One region of the Allobosea sp. R86505 genome, then DNA from elsewhere that is predicted to be linked to it. Evidence: predicted binding sites of a transcription regulator. Region 1 holds the regulator's gene; each other region holds the start of a gene.

The links. Region 1 encodes LexA, which represses DNA repair genes until DNA is damaged. Its sites were predicted from a motif close to TGTTCNNNNTGTGTTCNG; they were not measured.
Positions count from the first base shown of each region.
Region 2: the regulator LexA is predicted to act here: its motif matches at 5,496-5,513, upstream of SJY11_RS20540 (PA0069 family radical SAM protein).
Region 3: the regulator LexA is predicted to act here: its motif matches at 2,882-2,899, upstream of SJY11_RS11385 (putative DNA modification/repair radical SAM protein).
Region 4: the regulator LexA is predicted to act here: its motif matches at 1,865-1,882, upstream of recA (recombinase RecA).

Region 1 is NZ_JAXHPY010000001.1:3,291,542-3,299,338, forward strand. It holds gene SJY11_RS15815 (anthranilate synthase component II) at 1-487, shown strand, start outside; gene trpD (anthranilate phosphoribosyltransferase) at 543-1,556, shown strand; gene trpC (indole-3-glycerol phosphate synthase TrpC) at 1,564-2,391, shown strand; gene moaC (cyclic pyranopterin monophosphate synthase MoaC) at 2,388-2,885, shown strand; gene SJY11_RS15835 (molybdopterin molybdotransferase MoeA) at 2,885-4,096, shown strand; gene lexA (transcriptional repressor LexA) at 4,205-4,945, shown strand; gene SJY11_RS15845 (ComEC/Rec2 family competence protein) at 4,939-7,212, opposite strand; gene gltX (glutamate--tRNA ligase) at 7,394-7,797, shown strand, end outside.
Region 2 is NZ_JAXHPY010000001.1:4,251,719-4,259,515, reverse strand. It holds gene SJY11_RS20560 (chromosome segregation SMC family protein) at 69-3,524, opposite strand; gene SJY11_RS20555 (DsbA family protein) at 3,687-4,307, opposite strand; gene SJY11_RS20550 (DUF721 domain-containing protein) at 4,415-4,912, opposite strand; gene SJY11_RS20545 (hypothetical protein) at 4,956-5,444, opposite strand; gene SJY11_RS20540 (PA0069 family radical SAM protein) at 5,639-6,760, shown strand; partial or broken gene SJY11_RS20535 (translation factor GTPase family protein) at 6,774-7,655, opposite strand.
Region 3 is NZ_JAXHPY010000001.1:2,357,567-2,365,363, reverse strand. It holds gene SJY11_RS11390 (UdgX family uracil-DNA binding protein) at 158-1,627, opposite strand; gene SJY11_RS11385 (putative DNA modification/repair radical SAM protein) at 1,636-2,850, opposite strand; gene SJY11_RS11380 (hypothetical protein) at 3,008-3,187, shown strand; gene SJY11_RS11375 (glycogen/starch/alpha-glucan phosphorylase) at 3,285-5,762, shown strand; gene glgX (glycogen debranching protein GlgX) at 5,774-7,738, shown strand; gene SJY11_RS11365 (BrnA antitoxin family protein) at 7,754-7,797, opposite strand, start outside.
Region 4 is NZ_JAXHPY010000001.1:2,417,880-2,425,676, reverse strand. It holds gene cckA (cell cycle histidine kinase CckA) at 1-737, shown strand, start outside; gene SJY11_RS11675 (DmpA family aminopeptidase) at 741-1,769, opposite strand; gene recA (recombinase RecA) at 2,008-3,054, shown strand; gene alaS (alanine--tRNA ligase) at 3,298-5,940, shown strand; gene SJY11_RS11660 (cyclic nucleotide-gated ion channel) at 5,948-7,114, shown strand; gene SJY11_RS11655 (hypothetical protein) at 7,111-7,755, shown strand.

The DNA.
Region 1 (7,797 bases):
TCACGACGCGATCGTGCTCTCGCCGGGCCCCTGCACGCCCAACGAGGCGGGCATCTGCCTCGATCTCGTCCGCGAGGGCGCGGATAAGAAGCCGATTTTCGGCGTCTGCCTCGGGCTGCAGACGATCGGCCAGGTCTTCGGCGGCGATGTCGTCAGGGCCCCTCTGCCGATGCACGGCAAGGTCTCCCCGATCGAGCACCGGGCGCGGGGACTGTTCCGCGGCATCAACGGCCCGCTGCAGGCGACACGCTATCATTCGCTGGTCGTCGCCCGCGAGACCTGCCCGGCCGATCTGACGATCGAGGCCGAGACGCAGGACGGTTTGATCATGGCGCTGTCGCATCGCAGCCTGCCGGTCCATGGCGTGCAGTTCCACCCCGAAAGCATCGCCTCCGAGCATGGCGCCACGATCCTGCGCAATTTCCTCGACCTCGCGGAGCGATGGCAGCGCGAGCATGCCACCGCCGCGCCAGCCGAGGTCGACTGAGCGCCGGCCCGCACAAGCCGCCTTTCCCGATCGCCCGTTTTTTCGCAGAGTTCCCATGGACGATTTCAAGCCCTTCATCGCCAAGGTCGCGACCGGCGCCTCGCTCTCGCGCGACGAGGCGCGCGACGCCTTCGACACGATCCTGTCGGGCGGCGTCACCAATGCGCAGGCGGCCGCCTTCCTGATGGCTCTGCGGGTCCGCGGCGAGACGACCGAGGAGATCACCGGCGCGGTGGGCGCAATGCGCGGCAAGATGCTGACGGTCGACGCCCCCGCCGATGCCATCGACATCGTCGGCACGGGCGGGGATTCCTCGGGCTCCTACAATGTCTCGACGCTGGCCTCGATCATCACGGCGGCCTGCGGCGTACCGGTCGCCAAGCATGGGAACCGTGCCGCCTCCTCCAAGACCGGCACGGCCGATGTGCTGATGGCGCTCGGCGTCCAGGTCGGGCTCGAGCCGGCGGCGACGGCGCGCTGCATCGCGCAGGCCGGCGTCGGCTTCATGTTTGCGCCGACGCATCACGCCTCGATGCGCCATGTCGCGCCGGTGCGCGTCGAGCTCGGCACGCGCACGATCTTCAACCTGCTCGGCCCACTCTCGAATCCGGCCGGCGTCAGGAAGCAGCTCATCGGTGCCTTCTCGGAAACCTGGCTGGAGCCGATGGTGAAGGTGCTGGCGAGCCTCGGCTCGACGCGGGTCTGGGCGGTTCATGGGTCCGACGGGCTCGACGAGATCACCACGACGGGCCCGACGCGCGTGGTCTCGCTCGACAACGGCACGATCGAGAGCTTCCAGATCTCGCCCGAGGATGTCGGGCTGGCACGCGCCAAAGCGGAGGATCTGCGCGGCGGCGAGCCGGCGCAGAACGCCGAGGCCCTGCGCGCCGTGCTCGACGGGCAGAAGACCGCCTTCCGCGACATCGCCGCCTTCAACGCCGCCGCGGCGCTTCTGGTCGCCGGCCGGGCGGGCGATCTGCGCAACGGCTTCGCGCAGGCGAATGCGGCGCTCGACAGCGGCAAGGCCAAGGCGACGCTGGCTGCCCTCGTCGCCAGTTCGAACGCGTGAGGCGGCGATGAGCGACATTCTCGCGAAGATCGAGGCCTATAAGCGCCAGGAGATCGCGGACGCCAAATTGGCGATCCCGCAGGACCGGATCGAAGTGCTGGCGCGCGACGCCGGGCCGACGCGCGGCTTCGCCGATGCGCTGACCGCGAAGCACGCCGCCGGCCGCCCGGCGCTGATCGCCGAGATCAAGAAGGCCTCGCCCTCCAAGGGGCTGATCCGCGCCGATTTCGACCCGCCCGCGCTGGCGCGCGCCTATGCCGCCGGCGGGGCGGCCTGCCTCTCCGTCCTGACCGACGGCCCCTCCTTCCAGGGCCGGCCGGAGTTCCTGCTGCAGGCGCGCGCGGCCTCGGGCCTGCCCGTGCTGCGCAAGGATTTCCTCTACGATCCCTATCAGGTCTACGAGGCGCGGGCCTGGGGCGCGGACTGCATCCTGATCATCATGGCCGGCGTCGACGACGCCACGGCCCGCGCGCTGGAGACCACGGCCTTCGATCTCGGCATGGATGTGCTGATCGAGGTCCATGACGAAACCGAACTCGACCGCGCGCTGGCACTGAAGAGCCGCCTGCTCGGCATCAACAACCGCGACCTGCGCGACTTCACCGTCGACCTCGCGGTGACCGAACGACTGGCGCCGCGCGTGCCGGCCGACCGCATCGTCATCAGCGAGAGCGGCATCTTCAGCCATGACGACATCAGCCGGCTGAAGCGCGCCAGCGTCGGCACCTTCCTCGTCGGCGAGAGCCTGATGCGGCAGGCCGATGTGACGGCCGCGACGCGCGAACTGCTGACGGGGCAGGCATCTGAAGGAACGCCCCGGGAGACCGCCGCGTGAGCGGGCTCAGCCATCTCGACGCGCAGGGCCAGGCGCATATGGTCGATGTCGGCGACAAGGCCGAGACCTCTCGCGTCGCCATCGCGGAAGGCTGCGTCGTGATGCAGCGTGAGACGCTGGCGATCGTACGCGCCGGCGACGCCAAGAAGGGCGACGTGCTCGGGACGGCACGGCTCGCCGGCATCATGGCCGCCAAGCGCAGCCATGAACTGATCCCGCTCTGCCACCCGCTGCTGATCACCAAGATCGCGGTCGATCTCGCCATCGACGAGGCCCTGCCCGGCATACGGGTCCGCGCAGAGGTGAAGGTGAAGGGCCAGACCGGGGTCGAGATGGAGGCGCTCACCGCCGTCAGCGTCGCCTGCCTGACGGTGTACGACATGGTCAAGGCGGCCGACCGTGGCATGCGGATCGAAGGCATCCGTCTGACGCATAAGTCCGGCGGCAAGTCGGGCGTCTTCGAGGCCGACACCGCCGCGTCGGGGGCGCGCTGATGGCTCTGACGCCGGTCCCGGTCGCGCTGCGCGCGCTGCTCGACAGCGTGCCCGGCCCCACGCCCATCGAGACGCTGCCGCTGGCGCACTGCGCCTGGCGCGTGCTCGGAGCCGATCTCGCGGCGCTGCGGACGCAGCCCCCCTTCGCCAACTCGGCCATGGACGGCTATGCGGTGCGGGTGGAGGATCTCGCTCCCGGCGCCGAGTTGCGCGTTCTCGGCGAATCCGCCGCCGGGCGTTCCTTCGCAGGCAGTGTCTCCACCGGCGAGGCAGTGCGCATCTTCACCGGCGCGCCGATCCCCGAAGGTGCAGACACCATCCTGATCCAGGAGAACGCGGACGGCGTCGGCTCGGCCGCGATCACCGTCCGCGAGGGCGCGCCGAAGGGCAGGTTCATCCGCAAGGCCGGGCTCGATTTCAGTGACGGCGATCGGCTGCTCGCGGCCGGAACCCGCCTCGACAGCGCCGCACTCGGGCTTTCCGCCGCCGCCGGCCATCCGGCGCTGCCGGTGCGCCGCAAACCCCTGGTCGCGATCCTCGCCACCGGCGACGAACTCGTGCTGCCGGGCGAACCGGTCGGGCCCGACCAGATCGTCGCGTCCAACTCGTTTGCGCTTGCCGCGCTGGTCGAGCAGGCGGGCGGGAGCGTGCTCGACCTCGGCATCGCGCGCGACGACCATGCGGACCTCGCCGCGCGGATCGGGCAGGCGCGGGAGGCCGGCTGCGACGTGCTGGTGACTTTGGGTGGCGTCTCCGTCGGCGCGCATGACCTGGTCCAGGAGGCGCTCAAGCGGGCCGGGATGGATCTCGGCTTCTGGAAGATCGCGATGCGGCCGGGCAAACCGATGATGACGGGCCGGCTCGGCCCGATGGTGGCCATCGGGCTTCCGGGCAATCCGGTGTCCTCGATCGTCTGCGGCCATCTCTTCGTTGTCCCGGTGGTCGAGGCCCTGCTCGGCATTCCCTCGCCGGAGCGCGACCGCAGCGAGCCGGGGCTGTTGGGCCTCGACATGCCCGCGAACGATGAACGTGAGGATTATCTGCGCTCCAGCCTCGTCCTGACCGAGGCCGGCTGGGAGGCGACGCCGTTCGAGCGGCAGGATTCCTCGATGCTCGGTCTGCTCGCCCAGGCGCAGGCGCTCGCTATCCGACCGGTCTTCGCGCCGGCCGCCCGCAAGGGCGATCCCTGCCGCTTCATCCGTTTGCGCTAGGCTGCGGCCGGCCGATCCGCTTGCGGAACACAACGCGAACGGGTATGGTGTTCGTGATTTGTTTCGAATCTGCGACAACCGGCAGATTCCAGAGCGCCGGCGGGGATCATGCTGACACGCAAACAGTTCGAGCTGCTTCGTTTCATCCAGGAGCGCCTGCGCGAAAGCGGCGTCCCCCCCTCCTTCGACGAGATGAAGGACGCGCTCGACCTCAAGTCCAAATCCGGCATCCACCGCCTGATCATGGCGCTCGAGGAGCGCGGCTTCATTCGTCGCCTGCCCAACCGGGCGCGGGCGCTCGAGGTGATCAAGCTGCCCGACGGCGCTGGCGGCGGCCTGCAGCCCGGCGCGCGCCGGTTCAACCCGTCGGTCGTCCAGGGTGGGCTCGGCAAGGATGCGCCGCCGGCCAAGGACGGGCTGCCCGGCCGGGTCCGGTCGGTGGAAGCCGCGTCCGAGGATGCCCGCAACACGATCACGATCCCCGTCATGGGCCGCATCGCCGCGGGCACGCCGATCTCCGCGATCCAGAGCCGCAGCCACAGCGTCGCCCTGCCCGCCGATATGCTCGGCTCGGGCGAGCATTTCGCGCTGGAGGTCCGCGGCGACTCGATGGTCGAGGCCGGCATTCTCGACGGCGACACGGTGGTGATCCGCCGCCAGGACACGGCCAACACCGGCGACATCATCGTCGCCCTGATCGACGACGAGGAGGCGACGCTGAAGCGGCTGCGCAAGCGCGGCTCCTCAATCGCGCTAGAGGCGGCCAATCCCGCCTATGAGACGCGGGTGCTCGGTCCCGACCGGGTCAAGATCCAGGGCCGGCTGGTCAATCTGATGCGGCGTTACTGAAGGCGCTCGGCTTCGGGAACGCTCTCGGCGACGGATGGCGCGGGGGCTGTCGCAGGGGCTGTTCGGGCCGCGGGCTGGATCGGCGGCTGACGGCTCCAGGGCCGTGAGCGTCCTTCCTGTTCGGCGGCATGGCGGCGCCAGCCCGTGAGGCCAGGCACGAGTGCTGTCGCCCCGTCGCGTTGCAGTGCGGTCCGGTCGATCAGCAGTGCCGCGCAGGAGGCCGTCCAGGGAATCGGCGTCACCACCACATCCGCGCGCCGGCAATCCTCGATGATGGCCAGCCGCTCCTGCGCATAGGCGATGGAACGCCCATTCGTTGTGGTCAGGACGCAGCCGGCGGGGTCGCAGGAGGCACCCTGGCGCAGCGACGGGTCGTCCGCCTTGCGGCCATCCCCATCGGCGCTCAGCCATTGCTCCAGTACGAAGCGGCTCGGCCGACCGGCTATGACGAGGCGGTCGTCTCGCCCGCGCACAGCCAGGCCGGCCCCTTCGCGCTCGACCAGGATCGCTGGGCGCTCGGGCTTGGCCGCCACCGCGACGCCCGCGGCCAGCGGCAGTAAGGCCAGCAGGCGCAGCTTCGTGCTCCACAGCGTCGCCCAGAGGAGCGACAGCACGAAGCACAGCAGCGCGGGCGTCCCGAAGGCCGGGATCACCAGGGTGGAATGATCGATGGTTGCGACCCAATGCGCCAGTTTCAGCACCACCTCGGAGGCCTGCCCCATCAGCCACCAGGCCGGCGCATCCAGGCCGAAGGGGTAGGCCAGCACGCCGAAGACGGCGGCGGGCATCACGAACAGCGAGACGAAGGGCAGCGCCAGCGCGTTGCCGAGCAGCCCGAAAGGGTTGAAGGTCTGGAAATGGAAGGCGCCGAAAGGGGCGGTCGCGGCGGTCGCCAGCAGCGTGGTCGCGACGATGCCGCAGGCGGCGATCCACAGCGGGCGCAGCGGCCAGGGCAGCGCCGGCGGTGGCTGCGGCCGGCCGCGGTTCTCCCAGCGCTCGGCGAAAGCGATCAGGGCCGCCACCGCGCCGAAGGACATCTGGAAACTCGGCCCCAGCAGCGCCTCGGGTTCGCGCAGGAGAACGATCATCGCCGCCAGCGCGAGATTGCGCATGCTCAGCGCCGGGCGGTCGACGAGGATCGCGCCGAGCATCACCAGCGTCATGATCAGCGAGCGCACGGTCGCGACCTCGGCGCCCGAGAAGACGCAATAGGCGACCGAGCCCGCCATCGCGGCGAGGGCAGCGATCTTCTTGACCGGCAGGCGCAGCGCCAGCGTCTGCGAGAGCGCGAGCAGCGCCCGCGCCAGCCAGAAGATCGTCCCGGCCGCGAGCACCATGTGCAAGCCGGAGATCGACACGATGTGGTAGATGCCCGCCGCGCGTAGATCGGCGTTGGTCGTCTCGGTGATCAGCCCGCGCTTGCCGGTGACGAGCGCCGCCGCCATCGCACCCGCCTGCCCGCCGCCGATGGAGGCGATGCGCTGCGTCAGGGCGTTGCGGGCGCGGTCGAGCGCGGCGGCGATCTGCAGCGCGGCCGGAGGCGCCTGCGGCGGCCGCGTCACCGCGATCTTGCCGGAGACGCTGCCGACGGCGCCGAGCCCGCGAAAGAAGGCGTCGCGGCCGAAATCATAGCCGCCCGGCCGGGCCGGACCCGGCGGCGGCAGCAGCCGCGCCACCGCCGCGATGTGATCGCCCGGCGCGACCTGGCCGGCGCGAATGTTGACCCGGACGCGTCTCGGGCGGTCGGCCTCCTCGACGCCGGCCAGACCCGTCACCAGAATGACGAGGCGGGCGCCGGCGTCACGGCTCTCGACCGACTCGACGAAGCCCGTCAACTGCCCGACCCGTGGCCGGTCCAGCAGTGGCGCGGCGACCGAGGCCGTCCGCCAGGCCGCGGTCGCGAATCCTGCGAACGCGGCCGCCAGCGCGATCAGCGCCCGCGCCCCGCCCGGATGGCGGCGCAGGCCGAACGCCCCCGCTGCAGCGAGCCCGAAGCCGACCAGCGGCGCCCAGAGCGCCGGCTCGCGATCGGCAGCGAAGTAGAGGAGGATGCCGATTCCCATCGGCACCGGCAGCCAGATGAACAGGCGGCGGCGCTCGGCCTCGAGCGCCAGGCTGCGCCTGAGGCGCTCGCGAGTGGAAGCCAGCGCGAGAGCAAGGTGCGGTCCGCCCCGGGCGCAACCCGGCCGGCCCCAGGGCAGCGCCAGGGTCCGCGCGCCACGGCGGCGCGTCGCCTCCCCCTGCCCTGGCGGCGGTGCCGGCTGCATCGGCTCCCCATCCCTGCCCGCATCGGCGGCGCGCGCATCTTGCGCTTAACGCCAGCCGCCAGGGCATGTTACAGGGGCCGCGCCGGATGTCATGCCCGCTTCGGCGCGCGCCGTGCCGCGGCGTGCCGACTCGCCACTTTCCCCTCAGCCCCTTTCGACAGCCAGCCGGAGCCAAGCTTTCATGAGCGATGCCGTCGTCACACGTTTTGCGCCCTCGCCCACGGGCTTCCTGCATATCGGCGGGGCGCGGACCGCGTTGTTCAACTGGCTCTATGCGCGGCGCCATGGCGGCAAGATGCTGCTGCGTATCGAGGACACGGACCGCGAGCGTTCGACCGAGCCGGCGATCGCGGCGATCCTCGACGGGCTGAAATGGCTCGGTCTCGATTGGGATGGCGAGACGGTGTACCAGTTCTCGCGGGCCGAGCGGCACCGCGAGGTGGCGCATCAGATGCTCGCCAGCGGCAACGCCTATCGCTGCTACGCGACGCCGGCCGAGCTCGACGCGATGCGCGAGCAGGCCAAGGCTGCCGGCAAGCCGATGCGCTATGACGGGCGCTGGCGCGACCGCGACCCCGCCACAGC
Region 2 (7,797 bases), 960 kb from region 1:
CTTATAAATTCGGAGAAAACCGGCATTCTTGCCGCATTGCGAAGGCGATTGTGGCCTTTTTTCAGCGCTCAGACCGCGTCCCGGATGCGCTCGGCCGTGGCGAGATCGACGGAGACCATCTGGCTGACCCCGCGTTCGGCCATCGTCACGCCGAAGAGCCGGTCCATTCGCGCCATCGTGATGGGATTGTGGGTGATCAGGATGAAGCGCGTGCGCGTCTCGCGCGCCATCTCGTCGAGCAGGTCGCAGTAGCGCTCGACATTGGCGTCGTCGAGCGGCGCATCGACCTCGTCGAGCACGCAGATCGGCGAGGGGTTGGTCAGGAACACCGCGAAGATCAGCGCGGTCGCGGTCAGCGCCTGCTCGCCGCCCGAGAGCAGGGTCATCACCTGCGTCTTCTTGCCGGGCGGGCGGGCGAAGATCTCGAGCCCGGCATCGAGCGGGTCCTCCGCGTCGACCAGCTTGAGCTCGGCCATGCCGCCGCCGAACAGCACGGAAAAAAGCCGCTGGAACTGGCCGTTGACGATCTCGAAGGCGGCGAGCAGGCGCTCGCGCCCCTCCCGGTTGAGCGCGCTGATCGCCTGGCGCAGCCGGCGCACGGCCTCGCTGAGATCGTCGCGCTCGGCGGTCAGACCCTCGCGCTTGCCCCGGATCTCGGTCAGCTCGTCTTCGGCCCGCAGATTGACGGCGCCGAGCCGCTCGCGCTCGGCCTTCAGCCCGGCGAGCCGCCGCTCGACCTCCTCCTGCGCCGGCGGGGTGTCCCCGGCCTTCAGCCCGGCGACGGTCGCCAGCCGGTTGAGGCTGGTCTCCAGCCCCTCCTCGATCTGCCGGGCGACGTCGGCGACGCGCTGGCGCGCCGCTTCCCGCTTGGCCTCGGCCGCCGCCCGTGTCTCGCGCGCGGCAGCCAGCCCCTCCAGCGCGATCCGTGCCTCCCGGTCGGCCTCCGCCAGCGCCGCCTCGCCCTGGGCGAGACGATCGGCCGCGGCGCGGCGCTGCGTCTCCGCCTCCTCGATCTCGGCGACGAGCCGGCGCCGCTCGCTCAGGAAGGTGTCGGGCGCCTCCAGCAGCGTGGCCCGCTCGGCGGTGACCGTCTCGATGCGCCGGCGCGTCTCCTCGGCGGTCTGGCCGCTGCGCGCGGCCCGCTCGCGCCAGGCGCCGGTGTCGGCGGCGATCGCCTGGCGGCGCTGGACGCGCAGCTCCGCCTCGCGCTTCAGCGTCTGCACCCGCGCGCGGGCATCGGACGCCGCGATCCGCCGCTCGCCGAGCGCCACGCGGGCCTCGAGCAGCCGGCTTTCGAGCGCGGCCGAGGCCGGGAGTTCTGCGAGGGCCCGGTCCTGCGTCGCGGCATGGGCCGCAGCCTCGGCCATCGTCTGGCCGAGGCGGCCGATCGCCTCACTCAGCGCCGACCGCCTCGCGGCGACCTCGCCGGCCTTGCGCTCCGCGGCGGCGAGGCTCTCGCGCGCCTGGTCGAGCGCGCGGCGGGCCAGCCGCGCCGCCTCGAGCGTCGCCGCCTCGGCCTGGGTCGCAGCCCGAGCCTCGCTGGTCGCGAACTCCAGGGCCTGCCGGGCGCTGGCCGCCGCCGCCTGGGCCGCCTGGACCGCCTGTTCGAGATCGCCGAGGCGGTTCTTCTCGGCGAGCCGGCGGGCGGCGGGGGAGGGCGCCTCGGCCGCACCGGTCAGGCCGTCCCAGCGCCAGAGATCGCCCTCGCGCGACACCAGCCGCTGGCCCGGCTGCAGCAGCGCTCGCAGGCGCGGCCCGTCGCCGCGTGCGACGACGCCGATCTGGGCGAGGCGCCGCCGCAGCGCCGCCGGCCCGCGCACATGCGCTGCCAGCGGCTCGGCGCCCGCCGGCAGGGCCGGGTCCGTCTCGCCGCCGCCGGTGTCGAGCCAGTGGCTCGGCGCGGCGGCGTCGGTGGCGGCCTCGAGATCGTCGCCGAGCGCGGCGCCGAGCGCGACCTCGTAGCCCTTCGCCACGCTGAGCGCTTCCAGCACAGCCGGCCAGCGGTCGCCGCTCGCGGGGGCCAGCAGCTTCCGCAGCGTGCGAATCTCCGTGTCGAGCCCCTGGGCGGCGCGGTCGGCCTCGGCCAGCGGCGCCCGCAACTGCGTCTCGCGCTCGCGCGACGCAGCCAGCGCCGCCCGCGCCCGTGCGGCCGCGGCATCGGCCTCGCGCAGCGCAACCTCGGCCGCCGCGACGGCGGTCTGCAGCGGCTCCAGCGGCAGCGCGGCGCTGCCGGCGTCGAGCGCGGCCTGGTCGCGCAGGAGCCGGTCGCGTTCCTGCTGCGCCCGCGCCTCGCGCTCACGGCCCTCGCGCAGCGCCCGCTCGAGCGCGCCGCGTCGCGCCGCGAGCTCGGACAGCGCGCCCTGCGCGGCGCCATGGTCCGCCTCCGCCGCCGAAAGCGCGGCCTCCGCCTGCGCCAGCACGGCCGCGGCTGCGTCCGCGCTGCCGGCCGAACCCTCGCCCTCGCGCGCCAGCGCCGCATCCTCCTGCGCCAGCCGCGCCAGGCTCTCGGCGGCGTCGCGCGCCACGCTCTCCTGCCGGCCGAGATCGCCCTGGAGTTCGGCCAGGCGCCGGTCGAGCTCCTCGGCCCGCTGCCGGGCGCGCCGGTTCTCCGCTTCCAGCTCGTCGAGACCGCGCTTCAGCCGCACCAGCGCCGCTGCAGCCGCCGCCTCGCCCTCGCGCAGCCCCGGCAGCCCATGCGCTGCCACGGCCTGGTGCCGGGCGGCTTCCGCCTGCAGGCCGGTGCGCTCGGCGACGAGGCGCACCGCCGCCTCCAGCGCCCGTTCGGCGTCCGCTTCCTGGCCACGTGCCAGATGATGCGCGATCAGCGCCAGCGTCGCCTCGGCCCGGCGGATGTCGGCGGCGAGGCTGCGATAGCGCGAGGCCTGCCGCGCCTGTCGCTGCAGCGAGTCGATCTGCCCGTCGATCTCGCCCAGCACGTCCTCCAGGCGGGTGAGGTTCTCCTCGGCGCCGCGCAGCCGCAGCTCGGCCTCGTGGCGGCGGCTGTGGAGGCCCGCAATGCCGGCCGCATCCTCGAGGATGCGCCGGCGCGACTGCGGCTTGGCGGAGATGATCTCGGAGATCTGGCCCTGCCGCACGAGCGCGGGCGAGCGGGCGCCGGTCGCGGCATCGGCGAAGAGCAGTTGCACGTCGCGCGCGCGCACCTCTTTGCCGTTGACGCGATAGGTCGAGCCTTCCTCGCGCTCGATCCGGCGGGTGACCTCGAGCACGTCGGTCTCGTTGAAGGTGGAGGGGGCCTTGCGGTCGCTGTTGTCCAGCGTCAGCGCCACTTCGGCCATGTTTCGGCCGGGGCGCTCGTTCGAGCCGGCGAAGATGACGTCGTCCATCCCCGAGCCGCGCATGTTCTTGAACGAGCTTTCGCCCATCACCCAGCGCAGGGCTTCGACGAGATTGGATTTGCCGCAGCCATTGGGGCCGACGACGCCGGTCAGGCCGGGCTCGATCAGGAACTCCGTCGGCTCGACGAAGGTCTTGAAGCCGGTGAGCCTGAGGCGCGTCAGCTGCATCGCCGCGCCCCTGCAACATCCGCGCCCGTCATCCCTGACAAGCGGCGCAGCCGCGCCGATCCGGGATCCATCGTAGAGCGCAGTTCTCTATGATGGATCCCGGCGCTCCGCTTCGCTGCGACCGGGATGACGTGGAGGTCGGGTCGGCAAGGGCGAATGCCCTCAGCCCGCCAGGAGCGGCTCGAGGATCTTGTCGAATTCGGCGATCGAGAGCGCACCTGAACGCTTCTGCCCGTTGATGAAGAAGGTCGGCGTGGAGTCGACACCGGCCTTGGCCCCACGATCCTTCACGACCGTGACGGCGTCATAGATATCCTGCCTTTTCAAGCAGGCCTCGAACGAATCCTGTGTGAAACCGGCCTGCTTCACCATCGCCGACAGCGCATCGACCGGCTTGTCGGTGAAGGCCCAGACCTTCTGCTGGGCGAAGAGCAGGTCCGTCATCGCGACATATTTGTCGTTGCCGTTGCAGCGCGCCAGCATGAAACCCGCCGTCGCCAGCGGGTTGAGCGGGAATTCGCGCAGCGTGAAGCGCACCTTGCCGGTGTCGATGTACTTCGCCTTCAGCGCCGGCCAGGTGTCCTTGTGGAAGGTCGCGCAATGGCCGCAGGTCAGCGAGGCGTATTCGATGATGGTGACCTTGGCGTCCGGCGAGCCGATCCAGACATCGCCGAGCGGGCTGGGCGTGGTGAGGTCGGCCTGGGCCTGCGCCGCGGGCGCGCCCAGCATCGCGGCGGCCGCGAGTCCGGCTGTGCCCGTCAGAAGCTGTCGCCTGTTCGTCATCGTCTTGGTTCCTGAAAATGCGCGTGTCGTGGGACGAAGCCCGATTGCCGGTCCTATAGAGGCGCGGATGATTGTGGCAAGATCGTCACCGCGCCGCCGCCCATCCCTCACGAAGCTGTGTCGGAATGCTGCCGCGCTGCGCGCTCCGCGACATGGGCCCCCAGCCGCGCGAGGCAGGCCCGCAGCGCCTCGCCCTCGACGCCGGCGACCTGGCGCTCCATGCGCGCCAGCAGGGCCGGATCGGTCGGGCGGCGTGCGACTGCCGCGACCGGTGCGTCCACCGGTCCCTGCTTCAGCACGAGCTTGCCGACCGCGCGCCAGCCGAGATGGGTGTTGACGCGTTCGATCACGATCGGCGCGAGCTGCTGCATGTCGAGCGCGAAGGCCCCTTCGACCCGCACCACCAGTGTCGCTGGCTCGGATGCCTCGCCCGGGGCCGGCCGGCGGCGCGGCCAGTCGATCTTGAGCGGGCGCGAGCGCGCCGCCAGCCGCTCGCCGACGATCTCCGGCCAGAGCGCCACGACGGCCCGGCCGGCAAAGCCCTGCGCGGCCAGCGCCGGCGCCAGCAGATCGTCGATCAGGTCTGCGAGGGATTTGACGGCCATGCGCGATTGTGCGGGTGCGCGGGCGCTGGCGCAAGCCTCCGGCTCAGCCCGCCGCCCGCTCGCGCCCCACCGCCAGGCGCTGCGGTGTCGCCCCGAGCCGGCCCGACAGCGCGTGGCTCTTCGGCAGGACGAGGCCCGCCCGCAGCCGGTGCGGCCCGAAGGAGACGCCGGCGCGTTCGCGCAGCGATTGCGCGAAACCGCGCAGCGGGATCAGGGCAGGCCGGCCCGGGGCGAGCAGCAGATGGCGCTCCACGGCCTGCGGCCAGTGAGCCTGCGGCACATCGCCTTCCTCGAGCAGCAACAGCCAGTCCCCGCGCGCCTGGGCCGCGCCCGCTGGCCAGCTGTCCGTGCTGCCGGCGCGAAGATAGCTCGCCCCCGTTGCGTCCGCGAGCCGTTCGATCGTGGCCTCGCCCGCGGCGTCGAGAACCACGGCATGGCCGAGGAACCCGTCGGCCACCGCCGGGATCAGGACGGAAAACGTGGCCGCGAGAGCCTCCGACGAGCCGGCGCTGCGTATGACGGCTGTGAGCATGCGCCTCCTTATGTCGCAGCGCAGCATGTCGCAATCCTGTCACTTGCAATTCGTTCCCTTTATGTTCACATTAAACGACGCAGAAATCGCCGATTCCCGGTGATTTTCCAGGGAAGTTCAGCGCCATGCTCCAGAGCAGGCCCTCTTCGAGGCCGATTTCGGCCCAGCCGCTGAAACAGGCCGGTGCCGGCCCGATGTCGGTCTCGGCGCGCGTCGCGCCGGTCGATCCGCTCGCCTATGCCGGCCACCGCATCGATCCCGAGCGCCGCCGCGGCCGTGGCGCCACCATCAATCCCGGCGGCCGCTTCGAGGCCGAGCAGCGCATCAGCGAGGATGACGGCTGGGGTTCGCTCGGCGAACTCCCGGCTTTCAGGACCGAGGTCGCGGTCGAGAAGCCGCGCACCATCATCACGAAGAATGATTCCCCAGATATTTCGTTCGACCGCTCGATCAACCCCTATCGCGGCTGCGAGCATGGTTGCGTCTACTGCTTCGCGCGGCCGAGCCATGCCTATCTCGGCCTCTCGCCGGGGCTCGATTTCGAGAGCAAACTGACCGCCAAGCCCGACGCCGCGCTGCTGCTGGAGAAGGAGTTGTCGGCGCCGTCCTACCAGCCGCGCACCATCGCGATCGGCACCAACACCGATGCCTATCAGCCGATCGAGAAGAAGCTGCGCATCATGCGCCAGATCCTGGAGGTGCTCGCGAGGTTCAACCACCCCGTCGGCATCGTCACCAAATCGGCGCTGGTCCAGCGCGACATCGACATCCTCGCGCCGATGGCGGCCAAGGGGCTGGCCAAGGTCGCGATCTCGATCACCACGCTCGACCCCAAGGTCGCCCGCGGCATGGAGCCGCGCGCCGCCTCGCCGGCCAAGCGGCTGGAGACGGTGAAGGCGCTGTCCGACGCGGGCATCCCGGTGACCGTTCTGGTCGCGCCGATCATCCCGGCTATCAACGAGCACGAGATCGAGCGCATCTTGGATGCCGCGAAGGCGGCCGGTGCGCGCGAGGCGGGCTATGTGCTGCTGCGCCTGCCACTGGAGGTGAAGGACCTCGTGCAGGACTGGCTCCTGACCCATCACCCCGACAAATTGCGCCATGTCGTCTCGCTGATCCGCTCGACGCGCGGCGGCAAGGACTACGACGCCGCCTGGGGTCAGCGCCAGGTCGGCTCCGGCCCCTACGCCTGGATGATCGGCCGGCGCTTCGAGATGGCGGCGGAGCGACTGGGCTTCAACGGCGCCCGCACGCGCCTGCGCAGCGACCTCTTTCTCAAACCGGAGCGGGAGAAGGCGCAACTGAGCCTGTTTTGAGGGGAGCGCTTCGTCAGGCACGCAACGCGGCGGCAACGGCCGGAGGCGGCTCGCCGCCGTCAGGCATCGAAGGAACGATGTCGTAGCGGAAGAAGCACATCGTGAAGGTCGCAAGCCCCTCGGTCAGGGCGCGTAACTGGTTGGCGTAGCCAAACAGGCACGAGAGCGGCACCGTCGCGACGATGACGACGTCGGCTCCCCGGCTCAGCCGGGCTTCGACGCGGCCGCGACGCGAGTTCAGGTCGCCGATGACCGAGCCGGTATAGTCTTCCGGGGTCACGACCTCGACCTTCATGATCGGCTCGAGCAGCACGGAGCCGCCCTTCTGCAGACCTTCGCGAAGGCCGGCACGCGAGGCGATTTCGAAGGCCAGAGCCGACGAGTCGACCTCGTGGAAGGCGCCGTCGACCAGCCAGACCTTGACGTCCACGACCGGGAAGCCGGCGAGCACGCCCGACGAGATGACCGAGTTCACGCCCTTCTCGACGCCCGGGATGTATTCCTGCGGCACCGCGCCGCCGATGATCTTCGACTCGAACGCGAAGCCCTTGCCGGTCTCGTTGGGCTCGACGACCAGCTTGACGCGGGCGAACTGGCCCGTACCGCCGGTCTGCTTCTTGTGGACGTAGTCGATCTCGACGCGCTTCGTCAGCGTCTCGCGATAGGCCACCTGCGGCGCGCCGATGTTGAAGAAGGGGCCGAAGTCGTCCCCCAACGCGTCGATCACGTCGCCCAGATGAGACTCGCTCTGCCCGCCGAGGATGGTTTGTCCCGACTCGGGATCAATCGAGACGTGCAAGGCCGGATCGGCGTTGGCAAGCTTCGCCAGAGCCAGGCCCAGCTTCTCCTGGTCGGCCTTGGACTTCGGCTCGACCGCGATCACGATGATAGGTTCTAGAGGCGAAGCTGAGTGCTGCATTGCCAAGATGCCTCACAAGGCCGTTTCAGCAACAATTCATCGCCGCCCCGACTGAGCTGCGCCGCGACCTGATTCTCAAGTCGGAGAGAAACAAGGTGTGATTGCGATTGTTCGACGA
Region 3 (7,797 bases), 930 kb from region 1:
CCGCTGAGGGGACACCGGGAGGAGCACCGGGTCAATCGCTCAAGCGACTGACGCTCGGACGCGTCAGTGTCCCCACGCCGTCATCCCGGGCGACCGCAGGGAGACCCGGGATGACTCGCGGAAATTCGCAGCGGATGCCCGACGTCGCTCCGACCGCCTAAGCCGCCCTCATCTCCGGCACGAGCAACCCCACGCGGCCCAGATCGGCGCGGAAGCGGGCCGTCTCGCGCTCGCGCGCCTCCTCATCTGGCAGGCGCAGCAGATAGGAGGGGTGGACGGTCGCCAGCAGCGCCGTGCCGTCCTCCAGCACGAGATCGCGCTCGCGCATCGAGGCGAGCGAGCCGCTATGCCCGGTCAGGGCGTGCAGAGCAGTTGCGCCCAGCGCCACGACGAGCCGCGGCTTCACGTAGTCCCGCTCCAGTCCGAGCCAGAAGCGGCAGGCCGCGATCTCCCCGGCATTGGGCCGCTCATGGATGCGCCGTTTGCCGCGCACCGTGAATTTGAAGTGCTTCACCGCATTGGTGACATAGGCGCGGCTGCGGTCGAGCCCGGCCTCCCCCATCACACGGTCGAAGACCTGGCCGGCGGGGCCCACGAAGGGCGTCCCCGCCAGATCCTCCTGATCGCCCGGCTGCTCGCCGACGAACATCACCGGCGCCGCCAGCGGCCCCTCGCCGAACACGGTCTGCGTCGCATGCTGGCAAAGCCCGCAGCGCGAACAATCCTTCGCAGCTTGCCGCGCCTGCTCCCAGGAGGCGGGTGCCTCGGTCGAGCCCGGCGTGGCATCCCGAAGGCGTTGCATCTGCCGCAGATGCCGCTCCGGGGGCAGGGTCGGGGCCTTCTCCACCATCTCCTCCGCGCGCCGACCGGCCTGCGCGATCAGCGGCGCGATGAGTTCGGCCTCGGGGAGGTTCCGCCAGTATTTCTCCGGCATCTCCGCCTTCATGGCTTTGATCTTGAGGCGGGCGGGATTGAAGATGTTGGCGTAATAGGTCCGCCAGTAGGTCTCCATCGCGTCATCATCGGGCGCGTCAGCGCGCGAGGCGCCCTCCCCCAGATGCAGCGTCGCGCCATCCCAGTGGAGCGAGCGCAGCGGCGTCAGGATCGACCAGCGCATCGCCGCGAAGCGTTCGACGAAGAAGCGCGAGACCCGCTCGACGATATGGTGCTCCGGCTCGAACCAGGCGACAAAGGCCTCCCCGCCATCGGGGCCGACGACCTCGCGGAAACGGACGAAGGCAGTCATCTTGTGCAGGTCCCGCCGCACCGACTTGGCCATCGCCCGGGTGCGATGGACCTCGTCGTCGGTGACGACATGCAGCAATGTCGGCTCGCGCTGGAGCCGCAGCAGCAGCCGGTAGAGCAGATCGAAGCGGCCGCCGTCGCGGTGGCAGACGACCGCCTGCGCCAACTCGACGAACTCCCGCGGCACGCGCAGCTCCGCCCCGTTCGCCGTCACCGGCGGCGGCTCGGCCAACCCAGAAAAGAGCCCGGAGGCGTCGGCCCCGACCTGCCAGTCGATCTGCGCCGGCGCGACATCCGCCATAGCCAGAGCACGCGCCTGTCGCCGCCAGCCGTCGAAATCGGCCGGGTGGTCGATACGCGCCAGAATGCCGGCCTGCGCCATGGCGGGCCTCACAACAGCGCGAGCTGCTGGGGCTTGGGCGCCAGATGCTGCTTCAGCCGCTCGCTGTCGAGCACGGCGCCCGGCCGCCAGCCCTCGGCGACGATGAAATGGCGCAGGGTCGTCATCGAGCGCGCGATCTTGCCAACATCCTCCAGGCGTAGCCGCCGGAATCGCCGCGTCTCCAGAATGCGCCCCACGCTCTTGGTACCGAGCCCGGGCACGCGCAGCAGGGTCTCGCGGTCGGCCCGGTTGACGTCCACCGGAAAGCGCGCGCGGTGCCGCAGCGCCCAGGCGAGCTTGGGGTCGATGGCGAGATCGAGCATCCCGCCCGCGCCGTCGTCGAGGATTTCGCCGACCTCGAAGCCGTAGAACCGCGTCAGCCAGTCGGCCTGGTAGAGCCGGTGCTCGCGCAGCAACGGCGGCTCCGACAGCGGCAACTGGCGGCTGGCGTCGGGGATCGGGCTGAAGGCGGAGTAATAGACCCGTCGCAGCCCGAACGAGCCGTAAAGCTGGGCGCTGCGCTGCAGGATCGTGGCATCGCTCGCGCCGTCGGCGCCGACGATCATCTGCGTGCTCTGCCCGGCCGGGGAGAAGGCCGGCGCACGCCGCGACTTCGCGCGCTCCGCCTTGCCTTCGTCGATCCTGAGCTTCAGGCCGCCCATGGCGGCACTGATCTCGCGCGGCCGCTTCTCGGGAGCGAAGCGCTCCAGCGACACCTCGGTGGGCAATTCGACATTGATCGAGACGCGGTCGGCATAGAGCCCGGCCTGCGCCACGAGATCGGCATTGGCGCTGGGAATGAGCTTGAGATGGATATAGCCGCGAAAGCCATGGACCTCGCGCAGCGTCTGGGCGACCCGCACGAGTTCGCCCATCGTGTAGTCCGGCGAACGGATGATGCCCGAGGAGAGGAACAGCCCCTCGATATAGTTGCGCTTGTAGAAGTTCAGCGTGAGGTCGACGACCTCCTCCACCGTGAAGCGCGCGCGCCGGACATTGCTCGACGAGCGGTTGATGCAGAAGGCGCAATCATAGCTGCAGTAATTGGTCAGCAGGATCTTCAGAAGCGAGATGCAGCGGCCGTCCGGCGCGTAGGAATGGCAGATGCCCGACCCCGTGGTCGAGCCGAGCCCACCTTTCAGCGAGTTGCGCTTCGTCGTGCTGCTGGAGGCGCAGGAGGCGTCGTATTTCGCCGCGTCGCTCAGGATCTCGAGCTTCTCCATCACCGTCAGCTGTGCCACGCCCAAGCCTCTTTGTTCACTCTTCGTTCTAGATAGAGCGACGTTCGACGCGATGCCAGAGACCGATCGTCGCGGGCCGCCTTCGGAACAAGCGCTGAGACTGCGCGTTGGGGCGGCACCTCATTCCAAGGAGTCCCTGATGTTCCGGATCCTGCTTCTCGTCGCCGTCATCCTGATCGGCTACGATGCCATCGCCCATCAGGGCAGCTACACCCGCAGCGCCTGGGCGAGCGTCGTCGGCCTGACCGACTCCGCCGTGACCAGCGCCAAACAGCTGGGCCAGGAAACCCGGGAGGAGCCCGCCCCCATCCGCCCGTGAGGGCGAGCACGTCATGATGCGCTGCAACAGTTTCGTCTGGACTTGAGGGGGGCTTGCTCCGAAAGTCCCTTCAGTCCAACAGCAGGGATATCAGCGCTTGACCGAGACCGCCTCCACCGCCACCCGCCCTGCCGACGCTGACGGGCGGGTCGAGGCCCTCAAGGCCGAGATTCTCAGGAAGCTCACCTACTCGCTCGGCAAGAACGCCTCCGTCGCACAGCCGCATGACTGGCTGACCGCCGGAATCCTGGCGGCGCGGGACCAGATCGTCGATGTCTGGCACCGTTCGACGCGCGAGAGCTACGAGACCGGACGCAAGCGCGTCTATTATCTCTCGCTGGAGTTCCTGATCGGCCGCTCGCTCGGCGATGCGCTCAACAATCTCGGCCTCACCGGGGCGATGGCGCAGGCGATGGCAGAGCTCGGTGTCGATCTGTCGGCCATCGAGATGATCGAGCCCGACGCGGCGCTCGGCAATGGCGGCCTCGGCCGCCTCGCGGCCTGCTATCTCGAGGCCATGGCCTCGACCGGCGTCCCGGCGCTGGGCTACGGCATCCGCTACGACCATGGCCTGTTCAAGCAGCGCATCGACGGCGGCAAGCAGATCGAGGTGCCCGAGGATTGGCTCTCCTTCCGCAACCCCTGGGAATTCGAGCGCCGCGAGGCCTCCTACAAGATCGGCTTCGGCGGCTCGCTGACGGCAACGCAGAAGCCCGGCGAAGTGTTCTGGGAGCCGGAGGAAACTGTCTTCGCCGTCGCCTATGATACACCGGTCGTCGGCTGGCGCGGCCGGGACGCGACGACGCTGCGGCTCTGGCGCGCGCGCGCCATGCACCCGCTCTCGCTCGACGCCTTCAACCAGGGCGACATCGTCGGCGCGGTCGCCGAGCGCAACCGCGCCGAGGCGATCTCCAAGGTGCTCTACCCCAATGATTCCACGCCGGCGGGGCAGGAATTGCGGCTGCGGCAGGAGTTCTTCTTCACCTCAGCCTCGCTGCAGGATCTGGTGCGCCGGCATTACCGCCAGTTCGGGAAGCTCGACGATCTCGCCGACAAGGTCGCGATCCAGCTCAACGACACCCACCCCTCCCTCGCCGTCCCCGAACTGATGCGCCTGCTCGTCGACGAGCATGGTCTGCCCTGGGAAGAGGCCTGGACGATCACCTGCGCCACCATCTCCTACACCAACCACACGCTCCTGCCCGAGGCGCTGGAGACCTGGCCGGTGGCGCTGATGGAGCGGGTTCTGCCGCGCCACATGCAGATCATCTTCGGCATCAATGCCCGCTTCCTCGAGGAGGTCCGGCGCTCCAGCGGCGGCGAGAGCGTCGACCTCTCGGCGATCTCGCTGATCGACGAGCATCATGGCCGGCGGGTGCGCATGGCTCATCTCGCCTTCGTCGGCTCGCACACCGTCAACGGCGTCTCGGCCCTGCATTCCAAGCTGATGGAGCAGACCGTCTTCGCGCCGCTGAACGCGATCTTCCCCGGGCGCATCACCAACGTCACCAATGGCATCACGCCACGGCGCTGGCTCTTCGGCGCCAATCCCGGCCTGACCAGGCTGCTGCAGGAGGTCTGCGGCGACGATCTGACCGACCAGATCGGGAATATCCACCGCCTCGCCGCCCACACCGGCGACGCTGCGTTGCACCAGCGCCTCGCCGCGATCCGGCGCGAGAACAAGCTGAAGCTGGCGAAGATCATCCGGCAGGAGACCGGTGTGACGGTCGATCCCGATGCGCTCTTCGACGTCCAGATCAAGCGCATCCACGAATACAAGCGCCAGTTGCTCAACATCCTCGAGACGATCGCGCTCTACGACGCGATCCGCTCCGAGCCCTATCGCGACTGGGCGCCCCGGGTGAAGATCTTCGCCGGAAAGGCCGCTTCCAACTACGGCACCGCCAAGTCGATCATCAACCTGATCAACGACGTCGCCGTCGTCGTGAACAACGACATCACCACCCGTGACCGGCTCAAGGTGGTCTTCCTGCCGAACTACAATGTCAGCGCCGCCGAGCTGATTATCCCGGCCGCCGACGTCTCCGAGCAGATCTCGACCGCCGGCATGGAAGCGTCGGGCACCGGCAACATGAAGTTCGCCCTCAATGGCGCGATCACCATCGGCACGCTCGACGGCGCCAACATCGAGATCGGCGAGCGCGTCGGTGCCGACAACATCGTCATCTTCGGCATGACGGCCGAGGAGGTCGAGGCCGCCAAGCGCAATCCCCGCCCGACGAGCGAGGTCATCGCCGCCACGCCCCATCTCGAAGGCGTGCTCGATGCGGTGGCGTCAGGAGCCTATTCGCCGCGCGAGCGCGACCGCTATCTCGGCCTCGTCGAGGGCCTGCGCGCCAATGACTGGTTCATGGTGCTCAACGATTTCGAGAGCTACCGCCAGGCGCAGCGCCGCATCGATTCACTCTGGGCCGATCAGGACCAGTGGTGGCGCATGTCGGTGACCAACACCGCCCATTGCGGCTGGTTCAGCGCCGACCGCGCGATTGGCGAATATGCCCAGCGGATCTGGAACATCCCGACCGCGCCGGACACCGCGGCCGGAGGCTGAGGCTGGTGCCGATGCCAGCTCTGGTTGCCTGCCCGCTGCCCGCGCGCCTCGGCGCGGTCGCGGGCGAGCACGGCATCACCGTCGCTGTCTTCTCCCGCCATGCCGAGCGCATCGACCTCTGCCTCTTCGACGAGGCTGGCGAGGGCGAGGTCGCCCGCCTGCCCCTGCCCTGCCGCAGCGGCGACATTCATCACGGCGGGTTGCTTGGCGTGACGGCAGGGCTGCGCTACGGCCTGCGCGTCGAAGGCCCCTGGCAGCCCGAAAACGGCCACCGCTTCGATCCCTCGAAACTGCTGGTCGACCCCTATGCGACGCGGATCGACCGGCCCTTCCGCTGGGATCCAAGGCTGGCTGAGCGCGGCACCGACACCGCCGATCTCGTGCCGCGCGGCATCGTCGGCGGCGCACAGCCTGTCGCAGCGGGAGCGCCGGACCGGGCTCCCGCCTTCATCTACGAACTCGCGGTGAAGTCCTTCACGATGCGCCACCCGGCGGTGCCGGAACGCATCAGGGGCACGCTGGCCGCGCTCCGCGAGCCCGCCGTGATCGACCACATCCGCGGCCTCGGCGTCAGCCATGTCGAGCTGATGCCGGTCGCGGCCTGGATGGACGAGCGCCATTTGCCGCCGCTCGGCCTCGCCAATGCCTGGGGCTACAACCCCGTCAATTTTGTCGCGCTCGACCCGCGGCTCGCACCGGGCGGCGAGGCCGATTTCGCCCGTCTTTGCGCAACCTATGCCCAGGCCGGCATCGGCATCATCCTCGACATCGTCCTGAACCACACCGCCGAGAGCGACGAATTCGGCGCCACCATCTGCCTGCGCGGACTCGACAACGCCGTCTACTACCGCCACGCCACCGACGATCCCGGCCGGCTGATCAACGACACCGGCTGCGGCCATACGCTGGCGCTCGACCGGGCGCCGGTCGTCCGCATGGCGATGGACGCGCTGCGGCATTGGCGCCGCCTCGGTGTCGCCGGCTTCCGCTTCGATCTCGGCACGGTGATGGGCCGCTCGGATACGGGCTACTCGCTGGATGCGCCGCTCTTCGCAGCGATCGGGCAGGACCCCGACCTGTCGCGCGCCATCCTGATCGCCGAGCCCTGGGACATGGGGCCGGGCGGCTATCGTCTCGGCGAATTTCCCGCCCCCTTCGCCGAATGGAACGGCCGCTACCGCGACGATGTCCGCCGCTTCTGGCGCGGCGATCCCGCCCTGGCGGGGGCGCTGGCGACGCGGCTGGCCGGCTCGGCCGATCTCTATGCGCCGACCCATCGCGGGCCGCAGGCGAGCATCAACTTCATCGCCGCCCATGACGGCTTCACTTCGGCCGATCTCGTCGCCTACGAGGCCAAGCACAACGAGGCCAATGGCGAGGACAACCGCGACGGCGAGAACCAGAACCACAGCTGGAACAACGGCATCGAGGGGCCGACTGACGACGCGGCGATCCTGGCCGCGCGCTTGCGCGACAGCCGCGCCTTGCTGGCGACCTTGTTCCTGTCGCGCGGGGTGCCGATGCTGACCGCCGGCGACGAACTGGGCCGGACGCAACACGGCAACAACAACGCCTACTGCCAGGACAACGCGGCCTTCTGGCTCGACTGGGAGGGGGCGAATCACGACCTCGCCGCTTTCGTGGCAGAGCTGTCGGCATTGCGGGCGGAGCACCCGTTCCTGTCCGCTTCGACCTTCCTGACCGGAACCGGCGAGCCTCCCGATGCCCGCTGGCTGAAACCCGACGGGACGCCGATCGCCGACGACGAATGGGGCCGGCTGGACACGCTTTGCCTGATGTTGAACGGTGTTGGTGAATCCCTGCTGATCGCCATCAATCGCAGCCGGGCCGATGTCGCTATCGCCTTGCCCAACGGCTTGCCTCAGCCGTGGCAGCGACTGCTCTGCTCGGCAGCCGAGGACGGCGAAGGGGTCCTGCCCGCCCGCAGCGTCAGTCTCTTCGGCAGGCGATCCTGAGAGCGCGATAAGCCTTCAGCCGGTCTTCCGGCGCGCATCGACATAGCTCGCCAGCACGG
Region 4 (7,797 bases), 870 kb from region 1:
GCAAGCTCACCGTGCGCACCCGCAATGTCGAGCGCGCCGACTGCGCGACCTTCGCCCATGCCGCCCTGCCCGCGGACGACTACGTCCTGCTCGAGGTCGAGGACACCGGCACCGGCATCGCGCCCGAGCATCTCGACAAGATCTTCGAGCCCTTCTTCACCACCAAGGAGGTCGGCAAGGGCACGGGCCTGGGCCTCTCCATGGTCTATGGCATCGTCAAGCAGACCGGCGGCTTCGTCTTCTGCGACTCGGTCGTCGGGCGCGGCACGATCTTCCGCATCTTCCTGCCCCGTCATGTTCCCAGCGAGGAGGAGATCGCCGCCGAGGCCGCGGTCAAGGAGGCGCCCAAGAAGGTCGCCGCCGACCACACCGGCGCCGGCGTCATCCTGCTGGTCGAGGACGAGGACGCGGTCCGCGCGCTCAACGCCCGCATGCTGGTCTCGCGCGGCTACACCGTCCACGAGGCCGCCTCGGGCGTCGAGGCGCTCGACATCTTCCTCGCCCATGACGGCCAGATCGACCTCGTCGTCTCCGACGTGGTGATGCCCGAGATGGACGGCCCGACGCTGCTCGGCGAGCTGCGCCAGCGCAACCCCAACACCAAGGTCGTCTTCGTCTCCGGCTATGCCGAGGAAGCCTTCCGCAAGAACCTGCCCGAGGGCGAGGATTTCCAGTTCCTGCCGAAACCCTTCACGATGAAGCAGCTCGTGGAGACGGTGAAGGCGGCGATGGGCTAGCGCTCAGCCGAGCGCATCCGCCAGTGAGGGCCGGCTGTTGCCGTCCCGCCCGATGATCGCCGGCGCCGCCAGCATCGCGTTCAGCACCGCCTCCTGCGTCGCCTCGGCCGCGGCACGGAACGGTCCGTCGATCCGGCTTTCGTTGAGCATCGCCATCGGCAGGATGTCCGCCGCCTCGTGATGGGCGATGCGTCCCGCCGTGCTGAAGGCCACCGCGATGTCGCCGCTGCCATGGCCCCAGAAGGCGCCGAGCCGCGCCAGACCCGCGCCGCAGCGGCGCGCCACCCGGGTCAGCTGCCGTGACTCCAGCGGCAGGTCGGTCGCCAGCACGATGATGACCGAGCCGCGCTCGGGCGTGGAAGGCGTCGGCACCGGCGGCACGGGCCGGCGCCCGTCCGGCAGAACGAGATCGCCGGCCACGCCGAAATTCGCCAGCACGAGCACGCCCAGGGTAAAATCCCGGCCATCCAGCCGCATCAGGCGTGACGCCGTGCCGATGCCGCCCTTGAACCCGAAGGCGCTCATGCCCGAGCCGGCGCCGACCGACCCTTCGGCCACCGGCCCGCCCGCCCCGGCCTCGAGCGCCGCAAACGCATCGGCCTCGGTCAGGGCCCGCGCGCGGATATCCGACAGGAACCCGTCATTGCACTCCAGCACCAGCGGATTGACCGTGCCGGTCTCGCGTCCGATCTCGGGATTGGCGGCCAGCGCCCGGCTGACCAGCGCGTCGAGCCCGACACCGACCGAAAAGGTGTTGCCGAGCAGGATCGGCGTCTCGATCTGGCCGAGCTCGGCGAGCTGCACCAGCCCGGCGCTCTTGCCGAAGCCGTTGATGACGTCGCAGCCCGCGCGCAGCTTGTCGCGGAAGAGATCGCCCTCATGCGGCAGCACCGCCGTGAAGCCTGTGAGAACGTTTCCTTCGCGCAGGCTGCAATGGCCGACGCGCACGCCGGCGACATCGGTGATCGCGTTCAGCGGCCCCGGCGGCAGCGTGCCGCAGATCAGCCCGAAATCGCGTGCGCGCCTGCCCATGCCGACATTCCTCCGTCCTCGGAACCGCTGCCATCCGCGCCCCGCCGTCGCCAGCCATAACCCTTCCTGCCACCTCCTGTCAGCAGGCCCGTAATGAGAACAGAAAAAGAACTTGCGAACCAGAACAAACCATGACCATCCTACGCCATCGGCGCGGATTGAGATGTCCCCGCGCCCCTGCCATAAGGAGCGCGAGTCGTGAGTTCAGGCGAATCTGAAACTGGTGGAAGGGTCCTCGATGGACAAGGCCAAGGCGCTGGATGCGGCGCTCTCGCAGATCGAGCGCGCCTTCGGCAAGGGCTCGATCATGCGCCTGGGCAAGAACCAGCAGGCGATCGAGATCGAGACGATTTCGACCGGCTCGCTCGGGCTGGACATCGCGCTCGGCGTCGGCGGCCTGCCGCGCGGCCGCGTCATCGAGATCTACGGCCCGGAATCCTCCGGCAAGACCACGCTCGCTCTGCACACCATCGCCGAAGCCCAGAAGAAGGGCGGCGTCTGCGCCTTCGTCGACGCCGAGCACGCGCTCGATCCGGTCTATGCCCGCAAGCTCGGCGTCAATCTCGACGACCTGCTGATCTCCCAGCCCGACACCGGCGAGCAGGCGCTCGAGATCACCGACACCCTCGTCCGCTCCGGCGCGATCGACGTGCTGGTCGTCGATTCGGTCGCAGCCCTCACCCCGCGCGCCGAGATCGAGGGCGAGATGGGCGATGTCCAGCCCGGCCTGCAGGCCCGCCTGATGAGCCAGGCGCTGCGCAAGCTCACCGCGTCGATCTCGCGCTCGAACTGCATGGTCATCTTCATCAACCAGATCCGGATGAAGATCGGCGTGATGTACGGCTCCCCGGAGACGACGACCGGCGGCAACGCGCTGAAGTTCTACGCCTCCGTGCGCCTCGACATCCGCCGCGTCTCGACGCTGAAGGAGCGTGACGAGGCCACCGGCAACCAGGTCCGCGTCAAGGTCGTCAAGAACAAGGTCGCGCCGCCCTTCAAGCAGGTCGAGTTCGACATCATGTTCGGCGAGGGCATCTCCAAGGTCGGCGAACTCGTCGATCTCGGCGTCAAGGCCGGCATGGTCGAGAAGTCCGGCGCCTGGTTCTCCTTCGACAGCCAGCGCCTCGGCCAGGGCCGCGAGAACGCCAAGACCTTCCTCAAGGCCAATCCCGAGATGGCTGCCAAGATCGAGGCGACGATCCGCCAGAACTCCGGCCTCGTCGCCGAGCGTATCCTCGACCAAGCGACCCCGACGGCCGACGATCTCGACGAGGGCGAGGCCTGAGCGGACACTCTCACCAAGCGTCATGCTCGGGCTTGACCCGGGCATCTCCTGCCAAGAGATTCTCGGGTCAAGCCCGAGAATGACGGCGCAGGACAACGGGCGGCCCTCGGGCCGCCCGTTGTCGTTTGGGCTCAACGCCTTGCGCTCTTCACTCTCTCGACAGCGGCAAGCCGCCTCACTAGAACGCTTGAAACCGCCGGCCCTGCCCGGAGGGCAGCCCGATAGCCAAGAGTTCGAACAGCGATGAGCGGCGTCAACGAAATCCGGTCCACCTTCCTCGACTATTTCAAGGGCCAGGGCCATGAGGTGGTGGCGTCGAGCCCGCTCGTGCCGCGCAACGACCCGACGCTGATGTTCGCCAATTCGGGCATGGTGCAGTTCAAGAACGTCTTCACCGGCCAGGAGAAGCGTCCTTACGTTCGTGCCACCACCGCGCAGAAATGTGTCCGCGCCGGCGGCAAGCACAACGACCTCGACAATGTCGGCTACACGGCCCGCCACCACACCTTCTTCGAGATGCTGGGGAACTTCTCCTTCGGCGACTATTTCAAGGAACAGGCGATCGAACACGCCTGGACCCTGGTCACGCGCGAATACGGCCTGCCCAAGGAGAAGCTGACCGTCACGGTCTATTCCGAGGACGACGAGGCCCATGGCCTCTGGAAGAAGATCGCGGGCCTCTCCGACTCAAAGATCATCCGCATCCCGACCTCGGACAATTTCTGGCGCATGGGCGACACCGGCCCCTGCGGCCCCTGCTCCGAGATCTTCTACGATCATGGCGACCACATCCCCGGCGGCCCGCCCGGCTCGCCCGACGAGGACGGCGACCGCTTCATCGAGATCTGGAACCTCGTCTTCATGCAGTATGAGGAGGCGGCGGGCGGCGTCCGCACCGACCTGCCCCGACCCTCGATCGACACCGGCATGGGGCTGGAGCGCATCGCCGCCGTGCTCCAGGGCACGCATGACAACTATGCCATCGACCTCTTCGCGGCGCTGATCTCCGCCATCGCCGACCTCACCAACGTGCCCTCCGACGGGCCGATGAAGGCGAGCCACCGCGTCATTGCCGACCATCTGCGCTGCTCGGCCTTCCTGATCGCCGATGGCGTGCTGCCCTCGAACGAGGGCCGCGGCTATGTGCTGCGCCGGATCATGCGCCGAGGCATGCGCCATGCGCAGCTGCTCGGCGCGCGGGACCCGCTGCTGCACAAGCTCGTGCCGGTTCTGATACGCGAGATGGGCCGCGCCTATCCCGAATTGCTGCGCGCCGAGGCCCTGATCTCCGAGACGCTGCAGCTCGAGGAAACCCGCTTCCGCACCACGCTCGCCCGCGGCCTGACCCTGCTCGACGACGCCGCCAAGGACCTGACCGCCGGCCAGAGCCTGAAGGGCGAGGTCGCCTTCACGCTCTACGACACCTATGGCTTCCCGCTCGACCTGACGCAGGATGCGCTGCGGGCCCGCGGCGTCACCGTCGATACGGAGGGCTTCGACGCCGCCATGCAGCAGCAGAAGGCCAAGGCGCGCGCCGCCTGGGCCGGCACCGGCGAGGCCGCGACCGAGAAGCTCTGGTTCCCCCTGCGCGACAAGCTCGGCGCCACCGAATTCCTCGGCTACGACACCGAGACCGCCGAAGGCGTGATCACCGCGCTGATCCGGGACAATACCGAGGTCGAGACGCTCGCCGCCGGCGAGACCGGGCTGATGATCGTCAACCAGACCCCGTTCTATGCTGAATCCGGCGGCCAGGTCGGCGATGCCGGTACGGTCCGCGGCGCGGGCTTCCTCGCCACCGTCGGCGATGTCCAGAAAAAGCTCGGCGACGTCTTCGCCCATGCGGTGACCGTCAAGGATGGCGTGCTGAAGCGCGGCGCCGCCGTCGAGCTGACGGTCGACCATGCCCGCCGCACCGCGATCCGCGCCAATCACTCCGCCACCCATCTGCTGCACGAGGCGCTGCGTCTCGTGCTGGGCGATCATGTCGCGCAGAAGGGCTCGCTGGTCTCGCCCGATCGGCTGCGCTTCGATTTCTCGCATCCCAAGCCGATCTCGGATGAGGAACTGCGCGAGGTTGAGGAGATCGCCAACGCCATCGTGCTCAGGAACGAGCCGGTCTCGACGAGGCTGATGAGCGTCGACGAGGCCATCGCCTCGGGCGCCCGCGCGCTGTTCGGCGAGAAATACGGCGACGAGGTCCGCGTCGTCTCGATGGGCACCAACGCCACCGGCCGCGCCTATTCGGTCGAGCTCTGCGGCGGCACCCATGCCGGTCGCACCGGCGATATCGGCCTCGTCAGCGTGGTCGGCGAGAGCGCGGTCGCCGCCGGCGTGCGCCGTCTCGAGGCGATGACCGGCAACGGCGCCCGCCTGCGGCTCAACACCGAGTCGCGCCTGCTCGACGGGCTCGCCAGCCTGCTCAAGGTGCCCGCGCACGAGGCCGGGAACCGTCTCACCGCGTTGATCGAGGAGCGCCGCAAGCTCGAGCGCGAGCTGTCGGAGGCCCGCAAGAAGCTCGCCATGGGCGGCGGCGGCGAAGCGCAGGACCCGGTCCAGGAGATCGCCGGCACGAAGCTCTTGGCGCGCGCCATCAGCGGCGTCGAGATGAAGGATCTGAAGAGCCTCGCCGACGAGGCCAAGACCCGCATCGGCTCCGGCGTCGTCGCCATCGTCGGCGTCGCCGAGGACGGCAAGGCCGGCGTCGTCGTCGGCGTGACGCCGGACCTGACCGAGCGGTTCGACGCGGTCGCACTGGTGCGCGCGGCCTCCGAGGCGCTCGGCGGCAAGGGCGGCGGCGGACGCCGCGACATGGCCCAGGCCGGCGGCCCCGATGGCGACAAGGCGCAGGCCGCGCTCGACGCCGTCGCCGGCGCGATGGGCTGAAGCCGCCATGGACGCCGCCGCCTCTGCGATGGGATGGCGGCGCCGGGTGCATCTCTGGTTCGACCATGGCGCGGGGGACGACCCTGTCGCCACCGCGATCCATCGCGGGCTCATCCTGCTGATCTGCGCGAACGTCGCGGCGATCGTGCTGGAATCGGTCCCCGACATCGCGGCGCGCTTCGGCCCGGCTTTCGCGGCGCTGGAAGCGGTCTCGCTCGTCCTGTTCACGCTGGAATATGTCGCACGCCTCTGGGTCGCCCCCGAGCATATGCGCTACCGGACGCTGCCCGCGGCGAAGGCCCGGCTGGCCTATGCCCTGTCGCCGCCTGCGATCATAGACCTGCTGGCGACATTGCCGCTTCTCTTCGCGGTCTTCGGCTTCAGCCATCTGCGGGTCCTGCTGCTGCTGCGGCTGCTGCGCTTCTTCAAGCTCGGCCGCTATTCGCCGGGCATGGCCTCGCTCGCCGCCGCGCTCCACGCCGAGCGCAAGGCGCTCTTCGCCTGCTTCGTCGTGCTGATGGGCGTGATGCTGATGACGGCGAGCCTGATGCATCTCGTCGAGCACGAGGCCCAGCCCGACAAGCTCGGCACCATCCCCGACGCGATGTGGTGGGCGATCATCACGCTGACCACGGTGGGCTATGGCGACGTCTCGCCGATCACGGCGGCGGGCAAGGCGGTGGCCGCCGTCACGGCCGTGCTCGGCCTGGTCATGCTGGCGCTGCCGGTCGGCATCGTCGCCACCGCCTTCGCGCAGGAGATCCACCGCCGCGAATTCGTGGTGACCTGGAGCATGATCGCGCGCGTGCCATTATTCGGCCAACTCGATGCGGTCGAGATCGCGGAGGTGATGCAGTTCCTGCGCGCCCGCACCGTGCGCAACGGCGTCGTCGTCGCGCATGAGGGCGATCCGCTGCAGGCGCTCTATTTCGTCGCCAGCGGCGAGGTCGAGCTCGCCTTGCCGGAGGGAAAGACGATTCTGGACGAAGGCCATTTCTTCGGCGCGCTGACGCTGGACGACGTCGCGATCACCAGCCATGCCTCGGGCGTCAATGCCGCGGTCGCCACTGCGCCGACCAAGCTCCTCGTGCTCGACCAGATCGACTTCAAGGCGCTGACCGCGCGCAGCCCGAAACTCGCCGCCCATATCCGCAAGCTGGCGCGCGGCACATGAGCCCGCGCCGTCTCGTCCTGCTGGCGGCAGTCCTCCTGCCGCTGGCAGCCCTGTCGTCGGCCAGCGCCCAGTCGCAGGCCTCCCGCAAGCCGCCGCAACCCACCGGGCCCACCCTGTCCGCCTCGCAGCGGGTGATGGCCGGCTCACCGCTGACTGTCCTGACCACCCGTGCACCGGAGGGGTCGCGGCTCGCCATCGCCCGCCCGACCGACCCGCCCGCGACCGCCATCGTCGTGGTGCCGCTGCGCGCCCGCCCCTCGGCCAGCCTGCCCACGCCGGGCGAGGCCGGCGCCTATGAGCTGCGCCTGACCCGCGACCAGGATGGCGCCCCCGTCATCCTGCTGCGCCAGCCGCTCGTCACCACGCCGCCCGAGGCGACGCTGGCCGCACCGGCCCGCATCGGCCGCGGCCAGGCCCTGCCGGTGCGCGGCATCGGCCCCAATGGCGAGCGCGACCGCGTCGTGCTGGTCCCCGTCGGCGCCGCCCCCGCGGTGGAAGGCCCATCCTTCTTCCCGCAGGAAAACGTCGAGGCGACGCTGGACGGTCCCGACCAGCCCGGCACCTATGAGCTGCGCTATGTGATGGACGCCCCCGTCAGCGGCCTGCGCGTGTTGGCGACGCGGGCGGTCAGCGTGGAGTGAGGGCGGGGGCAGTCGCCCGTCATTGTCACCGCGCGAACCACC